3 regions of the Streptomyces sp. NPDC058646 genome follow, and region 1 is predicted to be linked to each of the others. Evidence: riboswitches for the same ligand, from Rfam matches in the RefSeq annotation. Region 1 holds a riboswitch; each other region holds the start of a gene.

Region 1 (3,262 bases):
TCGATGCCGCCGTCGAGGACGAACGCGCCGAGGTTGACGGAGCCGAGGTTGCAGACGGCCGTCTCGCCGTCGTTCGTGACCTCGATGATCTCGGTGCACAGGTTCGAGGAGTGCACGACGGTGCCCGGCTCGGCGGTCTGGTTCGCCGTGCGGTTGGAGGCGTCCTTGAAGGTCATCCAGCCCTGGCCGGTCTGCGCGAGGGTGCGCATCATCCGGCCGTACAGGTCGCGGGCGGGCATGGTCTTGCGGGCCAGGCCGTCCGCCTCGGCCTTGCGGTAGGCGGCGTCGAACGCGTCGCCCCACAGGTCGACCAGCTCGGGCACGTCGGCCGGGGAGAACAGCGACCAGTCGGCGTCGGCGTTCACGCGGCGCATGAACTCGTCCGGCACCCAGTGGGCGAGGTTCAGGTTGTGCGTACGGCGCTGGTCCTCACCGGTGTTGTCGCGCAGCTCCAGGAACTCCTCGATGTCCGCGTGCCAGGTCTCCAGGTAGACGGCGGCGGCGCCCTTGCGGCGGCCGCCCTGGTTCACGGCGGCGACGGAGGCGTCGAGGGTCTTCAGGAACGGCACGATGCCGTTGGAGTGGCCGTTGGTGCCGCGGATCAGCGAACCGCGGGCGCGGATGCGGGAGTACGACAGGCCGATGCCGCCGGCGTGCTTGGAGAGGCGGGCGACCTGGTGGTAGCGGTCGTAGATCGAGTCCAGCTCGTCCAGCGGGGAGTCCAGCAGGTAGCAGGAGGACATCTGCGGGTGCCGGGTGCCGGAGTTGAAGAGGGTGGGGGAGGAGGGCAGGTAGTCGAGACGGCTCATCAGCCGGTACAGCGAGGCCACTTCCTCGACGGCCTGGACGCTGTCGTCCTCGGCGAGGCCGCAGGCCACGCGCAGCATGAAGAACTGCGGGGTCTCGATGACCTGACGGGTGATCGGGTGGCGCAGCAGGTAGCGGCTGTGCAGGGTGCGCAGGCCGAAGAAGCCGAAGCGGTCGTCGGCGCCCTCGGCGAGGGCGTGCTCGACCAGCGCGTCCAGGCGGGCCGCGTGGGCCTTCACGAACTCGGCCGTGCGGTCGGCGATGAGCCCTTCGCCGTGGCCGACGGCGACGGACGCCGAGAACGAGGTGGAGCCCTGGCTCGTGGCCTCGTCACGGACGGTCATCGTCAGCAGCCGGGCGGCGAGCCGGGAGTACGCGGGGTCCTCGGAGATCAGTCCGGCCGCGGCCTCGGTGGCGAGCCCCCGCAGCTCGGCCTCGTCGGCGGTGGAGCTGCGTCCGCGCAGTGCGGAGGCGGCGACGCGGCCGGGGTCGGTGTCGGGGAGGTCCGCCGTCAGCTCGGTGAGGGTACGCAGCAGCGTGGCCCCCGGGCCCTCGGTGTTGTCGCCAGAAATGGACTCGGCGCGCGGTGCGGAAGGCGCGATGGTCACGGCGGGAGCTCTCCCTCGCTCGGCCGGCCGTCGGCGGGGCGCGGGCGGGCGCATGCGGGCGTGGCAGGAACGCGCACACCGCATGGCGTCCACCGGCCCAACCGCGAGGCCCGGACGTGTCGGCACCCGGTTCGGTCGAGCCGGGCGCGCTGTCGGCAGGTCCTCGGACTTGCGTGTGCACCTGTCGGTGAACTTCATACCGTTGCGGGACAGTTCCGGATTCCCACCGGATTCCCCTGCGGCGACAGCAGGCATGAGCATACATGTGGGGGCGGGCGGATGAGGTAGCCCCCACATCTTGTGTCGGCGTGGCTACAGGCTGAGGCGGTAGGTGAGCAGCGTCAGGCCCGGGACCGGGGTCCAGTCACGCTCGGGAGTCCGTACGAATCCCAGCCGCTCGTAGATCCGCCGGGCGCCGGTCATGGTGGTCTGGGTGGAGAGAACCAGGTGCGTCACGCCGTCCAGCTCCTGCGCGCGGGCCACGCAGGCGCGCACGAGGGCCTCGCCCGCGCCGCGTCCGCGCGCCTCGCGGGAGACGGCCAGCATCCGGAATTCGGCCTCGCCGGGACCGGCGATGTCGGCCAGCGGGCTGCCGGGAGGGGCGAAGGTCACACCGCCGAGCACGCGCTCCTCGTCCACGGCGACGAGCACCTCCCCGTCGGCCGCCCGGGCGGCGACATCGCGCAGCACCGCCACGTAGAAGGCCTCGTCCGCCCCGAGGAGCCCGTCGCCCACGTAGGCCTGCGCGGTGATCTCGCCCAGCTGTTCGTACTCGGTGGGCAGTGCGGCCCTGATGACGATGTCCATGCGGTCGAGTGTGCCAGGACGGGTGTCGGGGCCCGGCGCTGTCGGCGGAGGCAGCACCGTGGAGGAAGGCGAGCGAGGCAGGACCGGGACGGCCGGCCGGCCCCCCAGGCCGACCGGCCGTCCCCACACCGACCGAGGACTCCTCGAGGACTGGGTGCGCTGCACGTGCCGAAGGCCCACCGCGGGATGCGGCGGGCCTTCGGCACGGGCGGTCTCAGCAGCAGCGGAAGCCCTCGCGGGGGTCCGCCTCGCGGGAGTCCGTACGGGCGCGTTCGAAGGCGCGCCGGGTCAGGACCTGCGCGGCCGGGTCGTGGGAGCGGGCGTGGGCGACGTACCGGTCGTATGCCGCCTCGCCCGAGAACTCCCGCAGGTAGAACCAGGCCTTGGCCAGGGTCCCGCGCAGGCCGCTCATGAGGACACCGGCTCCTTCACCGCGCCGCCGCCCGAGTCGAGCCCGGCCGCGGCGAGTTCCGCCCGCTCCTCGGCCGTCGGGACCAGCCCGGCCGGGGCGACGATCTTCGACTCCGTCCACGGGACCTCGGACAGCTTCACGGACTCCGGGTTGCTGATGGCCTTGAAGCAGGTCCGGGCCGCGTCCAGCAGCACGACGATGATCAGGACCGCGAACAGGACCGACAGGACGCCGTCCACCGTGGCATTGGTGACCACGGTGTGCATCTCATCCATGTTCTTCGCGGGCGGCAGCACCTTGTCGGCGTCGATGCCGGCCTGGTACTTGTCGCGCTGCGCGAAGAAGCCGACCTTCACGTCCTCCGAGAAGATCTTCTGGTAGCTCGCGGTCAGCGTGACCGCCACGTCCCACGCCAGCGGGACACCCGTCACCCAGGCCCACTTGAGCCGCCCGGACTTGACCAGCAGCGTGGTGCAGACCGCCAGGGCCACTGCCGCGAGCAGCTGGTTCGCGATGCCGAACAGCGGGAAGAGCTGGTTGATTCCGCCCAGCGGGTCCTTGATGCCCACCCACAGGAAGTAGCCCCAGCCGCCGACGACGACCGCGCTCGCCAGCCACACGCCCGGCT
Region 2 (3,262 bases), on a different contig from region 1:
GATCAGGGTCCAGATCTGCGCCCGGATCGCGGGGAGCTTCGCCGGGTCCATCGCGGAGATCTGCGCGTACTCGTCCAGGTGCTGCTCCAGGCGGGCGATGTCGCCGTACGACTCGGCCCGGGCCATGGGGGGAACGAGGTGGTCGACCAGGGTGGCGTGCACGCGCCGCTTGGCCTGGGTGCCCTCGCCCGGGTCGTTGACCAGGAACGGGTAGATGAGGGGCAGGTCACCGAGGGCGGCGTCCGGGGCGCAGGAAGCGGACAGCCCCGCGTTCTTGCCGGGCAGCCACTCCAGGTTGCCGTGCTTGCCCAGGTGGATCATCGCGTCGGCGCCGAAGCCGCCGTCCTCCGCACGCGCCTGGATCCACCGGTACGCGGCCAGGTAGTGGTGCGAGGGCGGCAGGTCCGGGTCGTGGTAGATCGCGATCGGGTTCTCGCCGAAGCCGCGCGGCGGCTGGATCAGGACCAGCAGGTTCCCGCGGCGCAGGGCCGCCAGGACGATGTCGCCCTCCGGGTTGGCCGAGTGGTCCACGAACATGGAACCGGGGGCCTCCCCCCAGTGCTCCTCGACGCTCTCGCGCAGGTCGGCCGGGAGCTCGGCGAACCAGCGCCGGTAGTCGGCGGCCGGGATACGGACCGGGTTGCGGGCCAGCTGCTCCTGCGTGAGCCACTCCTGGTCGTGGCCGCCGGCCTCGATCAGGGCGCGGATCAGCTCGTCGCCGTCACCGGAGACGAGGCCGGGGACGTCCTCGACGGGACCGAAGTCGTAGCCGCCGGAGATCAGCGTCCGCAGCAGCTCGACGGCGCTCGCCGGGGTGTCGAGACCCACGGCGTTGCCGATGCGGGAGTGCTTGGTGGGGTAGGCGGAGAGGACCAGCGCGACCTTCTTGTCGCGGCGGTCGATGTGCCGCAGCCGGGCGTGGCGTACGGCGATCCCCGCGACCCGGGCGGCCCGCTCGGGGTCGGCCACGTACGCGGGCAGGCCGTCCTCGTCGAGCTCCTTGAAGGAGAACGGGACGGTGATCAGGCGGCCGTCGAACTCGGGCACGGCCACCTGGGTGGCGGCGTCGAGGGGGGACAGCCCCTCGTCGTTCTCCTCCCAGTTGCTGCGCGAGCCCGTCAGGCACAGCGCCTGCAGGATCGGCACGCCGAGGGAGGCGAGCGCGCCCGCGTCCCAGGACTCGTCGTCCCCGCCCGCCGAGGCGGTGGCGGGGCGGGTGCCGCCGGCCGCGAGCACGGTGGTGACGACCGCGTCGACACCCTCCAGCGCGGTCAGCAGTTCCGGCTCCGGGGTGCGCAGCGAGGAGACGTAGAGGGGGAGCGCCTGCGCGCCCTTCGCCTCGACGGCCTCGCACAGGGTGTGCACGAAGGCGGTGTTGCCGCTCATCTGGTGGGCGCGGTAGTACAGCACGGCGACCCGGGGGCCCTCGGTCCGCTGCGGGGTGCGCTCCAGCGGGCCCCAGGTGGGGGAGGCGGCGGGCGGCTCGAAGCCGTGGCCCGTGAGGAGCACCGTGTCGGAGAGGAACCGGGCCAGCTGGTCCAGGTTGGCGGGGCCGCCGTGCGCGAGGTAGCCGTGGGCTTCGGCCGCGATGCCGATCGGGACCGTCGAGGCCTCCATCAGCTGGGCGTCCGGGGCCTGTTCGCCGGTCAGGACCACGACCGGGCGGGTCTGCCCGGGGGCGAGGAGCAGGTCGAGGCCGTCCTGCCAGGCGCGCAGGCCGCCGAGGAGGCGTACGACGACCAGGCCGACGCCGTCGAGGAGGCCGGGCAGGTCGTCCAGGGGAAGGCGGGAGGGGTTCGCGAACCGGTACGGCACGGGGCCGTCCGCCGTGTTCGCGGCGCGGGCGCTGAGCAGATCGGTGTCGGACGTCGACAGCAGCAGGATCATGCGGCGGCCTTCCTCGGGGTTTCCGCGCCCCGGGCAGTGAGGACAGCGGGAGTTCCTGACTCACCCCGCGGATCGCTCCGCGGGGTTCACAGTGGCGGGACCGCGCCGGAATCTCACCGGGCTTCCTCCCTTGTCGCCGTCCTCGGCGACGACGGGCCGTGTGGTCCGTCGGGAGGTCATCTTAGGTGGCCTTTTCCCAGGCCGGGTGTGCGGGTGGGCTGCGCCGGCTCGGGCGGTTCCTGGCCGTGGCGGGCCGTTGCCCGTGCTCGGTAGGTGCGGCGCCGTTGCCGGGGCTCTGCCCCGGACCCCGCGCCTCAAACGCCGGCGGGGCTGGATGTGGCGGGGGCGGCGGCGGTGGGCTGGACTTGGCTGGGCCGGGCGTTCGAGGGCTGGACGGGTGGGGGCGGCGTCGGCGGAACCCGCGCTTGGGATGCCGACGGGGCTGGATGCGGTGGGGTCGGCGCCGACCGGGCTGTTCGGCGGGCCGGGCGTTCGAGGGCTGGACGGGTGGGGGCGGCGTCGGCGGAACCCGCGCTTCGGATGCCGGCGGGGCTGGATTCGGCGGGGCCGGTGTCGGTGGGCTGGATCTGGCTGGGGCCGGAGTTCGAGGGCTGTATTCGGCGCGGCCCGGTGGCGGAGGCCGGATGGGCGGGGCCTGGCGGTGGAGGGGGATCGGGGCGGGGTGGCTGGTCGGGGTGGTGGTGGACACAGGTCGAGGGGTGGGAATCGTGGGTATGCTCGCCGCCATGCCCCAGCCGCCCTCCGCCGTAACGCGGGACGAACCCGTCATACGGGACCGTGGTGACGCCTGCCCCGGCGCGCTGCGCCTGCACGCGGCGGACGACGGGTTCCTCGCGCGGGTCCGGATCCCCGGCGGGCTGCTCACCGCCCCGCAGGCCTCCGCCCTCGGGCTCGCCGCCGAACGGTTCGGGGACGGGCACCTGGAGCTCACCTCCCGCGGCAACGTGCAGGTGCGCGGCCTGAGCGAAGGGTGCGGTGCCGGGCTGGCCCAGCTGCTGGACTCCGCCGGGCTGTTGCCCGCGCCGGGACACGAGCGGGTGCGCAACGTCGTGGCCACGCCGTTGTCGGGCCAGGGACAGCCGGGGCGGCCCGACGTGCTGCCCTGGGTCCGGGAGCTGGACCGGCTGCTCTGCGCGAACGCACGGGTCACCGCCCTGTCCGGCCGCTTCCTCTTCGCCTTCGACGACGGGCGCGGCGACGTGGCCGCGCTGGGCCCGGACGTCACCGTGCTCGGACGGCCGGACGGCCGGGCGCTCCTGCGGCTCGGCCCCGCCGACGGCGCCGTGGCCGTGGCCGGGGACGACGCCCCGAGGGCGGCGCTGGCCGCCGCCGAGTACTTCCTCGACGCCGCCGA
Region 3 (3,262 bases), on a different contig from region 1:
GGTCCGCAGCCGGGTCAGGCCCGCGCGGTCGTACGCCACCACCGCCCCGTCGAGCCGCAGTTCCCCCGTACCCGGCCGCAGGCCCCCGCTCAGCAGCCGCATCAGCGTGGTCTTGCCGCTGCCGTTGCGGCCCAGCAGGACCAGCGCACGGCCCTCCCGGATGGCGAAGTCCACCCCGGACAGCACGGGCGGCCCGTCCTCGTAGGCGTAGCCCGCGCCGACCAGTTCCACCAACGGGGTCACAGATACAGCTCCTTCAGTACGAGGGTCACGGCGCTCACGCCGGCCAGGAGGGCGGCGGAGCCGGCCAGGAACCGCCAGGACAGCTTCGCCTCGGGGACGAGCACCCGCAGCGCGCCGTCGTAGCCGCGCCCGGCCAGCCCGTCCTGCAGCCGCGCCGCGCGGTCGAAGGCCCGTACGAACGAGGTCGCCGCGAGCCCGGCCAGCGAACGCCACGCCGCGGCCCGGCCGCTCTGCCCCAGGCGGGCCGCCTGGGCCCGGCGGACCTGGGCCAGGGAGTCCAGCAGCAGGAAGCCGATCCGGTACATGACCAGGGCCACGTCCACCACGGGAGCCGGCACCCCGGCCCGCACCAGCCGGGGCAGGACGTCCGAGACCGGCGTCGTGAAGGCGAACAGCAGCACCCCGAGGGACGCCGCCGAGGTGCGCAGCAGCAGTTCCGCCGCCTGCCGGGGGCCTTCCGGGGCGAACGCGAGGAACCCGGCCGGGCCGCCCACCGAGACCAGCAGCGGCAGCGCCCCCGTGAAGCAGAACCCGAGCGGGATCCGGAAGGCCCGCCACAGCTGCCGCCCCGCCACCCCGGCGGGCCCGAGGAGGACCGCCAGGGTGGCGGCGGCGACCAGGGGTCCGCCCGGCCAGGGCGGCAGGCACACGGCGGTGACCGTCAGCCCGATCCCCAGCAGGGCCTTCTCCCCGGGGTGCCGGTGACGCCAGCGGCTGCCGTGCGCCGCCACGTCGATCGGCAGCACCGCCTAGTGCTCCGCCCCGGCCGCCGGGGCCGGGGTCGCCTCCGGGGCCCCGTCGGCCGCGGACCGGCGGCCCTTGCGCACGCCGAAGTAGTACGCGAGCACGCCCGCACCGAGCGCCGCCTGGAGCGCGAACAGCGCTGACTCGACCTCGCCGGAGGGGGGTTCGTAGAGCGGGGTGAACCACGGCTCGTAGTCCGGCTTCAGCTCGGTGATGGCGGCCTCCGCCTGTGCGTCCGCGCCCGTGAACGGCTCCTCCTTGCCCTCGCCGAGCCCCAGCGCGAGCGGGAGCACGGCCAGCGCCGCCACCACGAGCAGCAGCAGGGTGTTGATCTTCGCGTTCCTGGTCATCGGGCGGTCGCCTCCTGCTTCGCCTTGGTGCCGGTCAGCCTGGCGAGGCCGAGACGCACCATGTCGGACTTGCTGGACTGCATCAGCAGCCGCACGACGAGGACGGTCAGGAGGCCCTCGCTCACCGCGAGCGGGATCTGGGTGACCGCGAAGATGCCCGCGAACTTCTCCAGCGAGCCGACGAAGCCGCTGCTCGCGTCCGGGAAGGCCAGGGCCAGCTGGAGGGAGGTCATGCAGTAGGTCACCAGGTCGGCGAAGAAGGCGCCGAAGAAGACGGTCACCATCAGCGGCACGTCGAACGTGCGCAGCAGCCGGTAGACGCCGTAGCCGGCCCAGGGCCCGACGATCGCCATCGAGAAGACGTTGGCGCCGAGGGTGGTCAGACCGCCGTGGGCCAGCAGCAGCGCCTGGAAGAGCAGGGTGATGGTGCCGAGCACCGCCATGACCGGCGGCCGGAACAGGATCGCCCCGAGGCCGGTACCGGTGGGGTGCGAGCAACTGCCCGTCACCGAAGGGATCTTCAGGGCGGACAGGACAAATGTGAATGCTCCGGACGCACCGAGCAGCAGGGTGCTCTCCGGGTGGGCCTTCACCTCGCGGGTGAGGGCGCGCACGCCGTGTACGACAAAGGGAGCGGACGCGGCGCCCCAGGCGACCGCGTGCAAAGGGGGCAGAAACCCCTCGGCAATATGCATGAGTGGGGAGACCTCTCCAGCACCTCGTGGATGGACAACGCGCCCCGGCCGGTCTCCTGGCTCACGGGTACTCATGCCCGGTCTCCGCCTTCCCGGGGCCGCGCGGTCTCCCGCCCGGGCCCAGTGGCTTCCCGCAGGAATGGAGCCGGACTTCCCGATCACAGTGGCGAGGGCCGCACCGGTTTTCCACCGGTTTCCCGAACACCAAGGCCCGCTGACCCTAGTCGTCCGCGAGGACCGGTAACAACCCGCCCCAGCCTCCGGGGGCGCCCGCCGGTCACGGACGGGCGTGGCCGGCCTGCGGACGCGCCTTCTGCTGCTCATGCTGAGGGGGTGGCTGCCGACTGCGGCTACTCCGACCTTCCTCGTGCTCTGCGGCCCCATCCGGCTCGGTGACCACAGCTCGGCGACCACAGCTCGGTGATGGCACAGGTCGCCGAACGGCTCTACGTCTGCTCGTCGATCCTCAACGAGCGTCCCGGGCACCGGTAGGCCCGCTCGGCTGCCCGGGGCGTCGCCGCCCCGGGCAGCGTCGCGTCAGCAGACGTTCGGGTGCGCGATGTCCAGCACGAACCGTTCGGGCGAGTGCAGGACGGTGGTGCTGTAGTACGGCTTCGTGTCGAAGGCGGCGCCGAAGGTCACGTACCCCTCGTAGTCGCCGGTCAGGGCGATGCCCTTGAGCTTGCTCAGGTAGATCTTCTGCAGGCGCGGACCCCGGTAGACGTTCTGTCCCGCGTCGTCGTGACCGGCGGCGGGGTTCAGCCTGATCTCCAGGAAGTGCTTCCCGGCCAGCGGGACCGGCTGGCCGGACCCGTCGTAGAACAGCTGGGAGGCGGGAGTGACGGTGACCGCGGGGACGTACCCTTCGAGGTCGACGACGAGCCGGTCGTAGGTGCAGTGCCCGCCCCAGCGGGCGTTGACGACGAGCGGGGTCTGGGTCTGCGCGGCCGTCGCGGAGGCCGTGACGGCGGCGGATGCCGGCGCTGCGAGCGCGATTCCGGCGGTGAGCAGGGCGCCCGTGGCCAGGGCCACGAGCTGCCGACGGCGCAGACGAGAACGTAGACGGTTCATGACGTCCCCCCGATTCTCCAGAGACGGGGACAGTGCTGTCACCGGTGGAGACGCCGGCCGGGCGCAGGCGGTTGCACCCCGGGGCGGGAAGATGCCCGTCCGGTTCCGGCCCGCCGCCGAAGGGCCGGATGAAGGAAATCCCCGATGCTCAACTCGCTT

Evidence for each region. A riboswitch is a leader RNA that binds a small molecule or an ion and turns the genes downstream of it on or off. The one in region 1 is predicted to bind cobalamin.
Region 2: it holds a riboswitch for cobalamin, as region 1 does, so the genes downstream of both, cobN (cobaltochelatase subunit CobN) here and ACFWUZ_RS15015 (ribonucleoside-diphosphate reductase subunit alpha) in region 1, are expected to answer to the same signal.
Region 3: it holds a riboswitch for cobalamin, as region 1 does, so the genes downstream of both, ACFWUZ_RS17155 (energy-coupling factor ABC transporter permease) here and ACFWUZ_RS15015 (ribonucleoside-diphosphate reductase subunit alpha) in region 1, are expected to answer to the same signal.

Annotation. Positions count from the first base shown of each region.
Region 1 covers NZ_JBHXRK010000010.1:177,063-180,324, forward strand. Annotated here, with positions in the region: gene ACFWUZ_RS15015 (ribonucleoside-diphosphate reductase subunit alpha) at 1-1,415, opposite strand, end outside; cobalamin riboswitch at 1,552-1,683, opposite strand; gene ACFWUZ_RS15020 (GNAT family N-acetyltransferase) at 1,728-2,222, opposite strand; gene ACFWUZ_RS15025 (CstA-like transporter-associated (seleno)protein) at 2,437-2,634, opposite strand; gene ACFWUZ_RS15030 (carbon starvation CstA family protein) at 2,631-3,262, opposite strand, start outside.
Region 2 covers NZ_JBHXRK010000006.1:33,135-36,396, reverse strand. Annotated here, with positions in the region: gene cobN (cobaltochelatase subunit CobN) at 1-1,887, opposite strand, end outside; cobalamin riboswitch at 1,916-2,056, opposite strand; gene cobG (precorrin-3B synthase) at 2,634-3,262, shown strand, end outside.
Region 3 covers NZ_JBHXRK010000012.1:160,159-163,420, forward strand. Annotated here, with positions in the region: gene ACFWUZ_RS17140 (ATP-binding cassette domain-containing protein) at 1-243, opposite strand, end outside; gene cbiQ (cobalt ECF transporter T component CbiQ) at 240-989, opposite strand; gene ACFWUZ_RS17150 (energy-coupling factor ABC transporter substrate-binding protein) at 993-1,337, opposite strand; gene ACFWUZ_RS17155 (energy-coupling factor ABC transporter permease) at 1,334-2,032, opposite strand; cobalamin riboswitch at 2,061-2,256, opposite strand; gene ACFWUZ_RS17160 (hypothetical protein) at 2,570-3,103, opposite strand.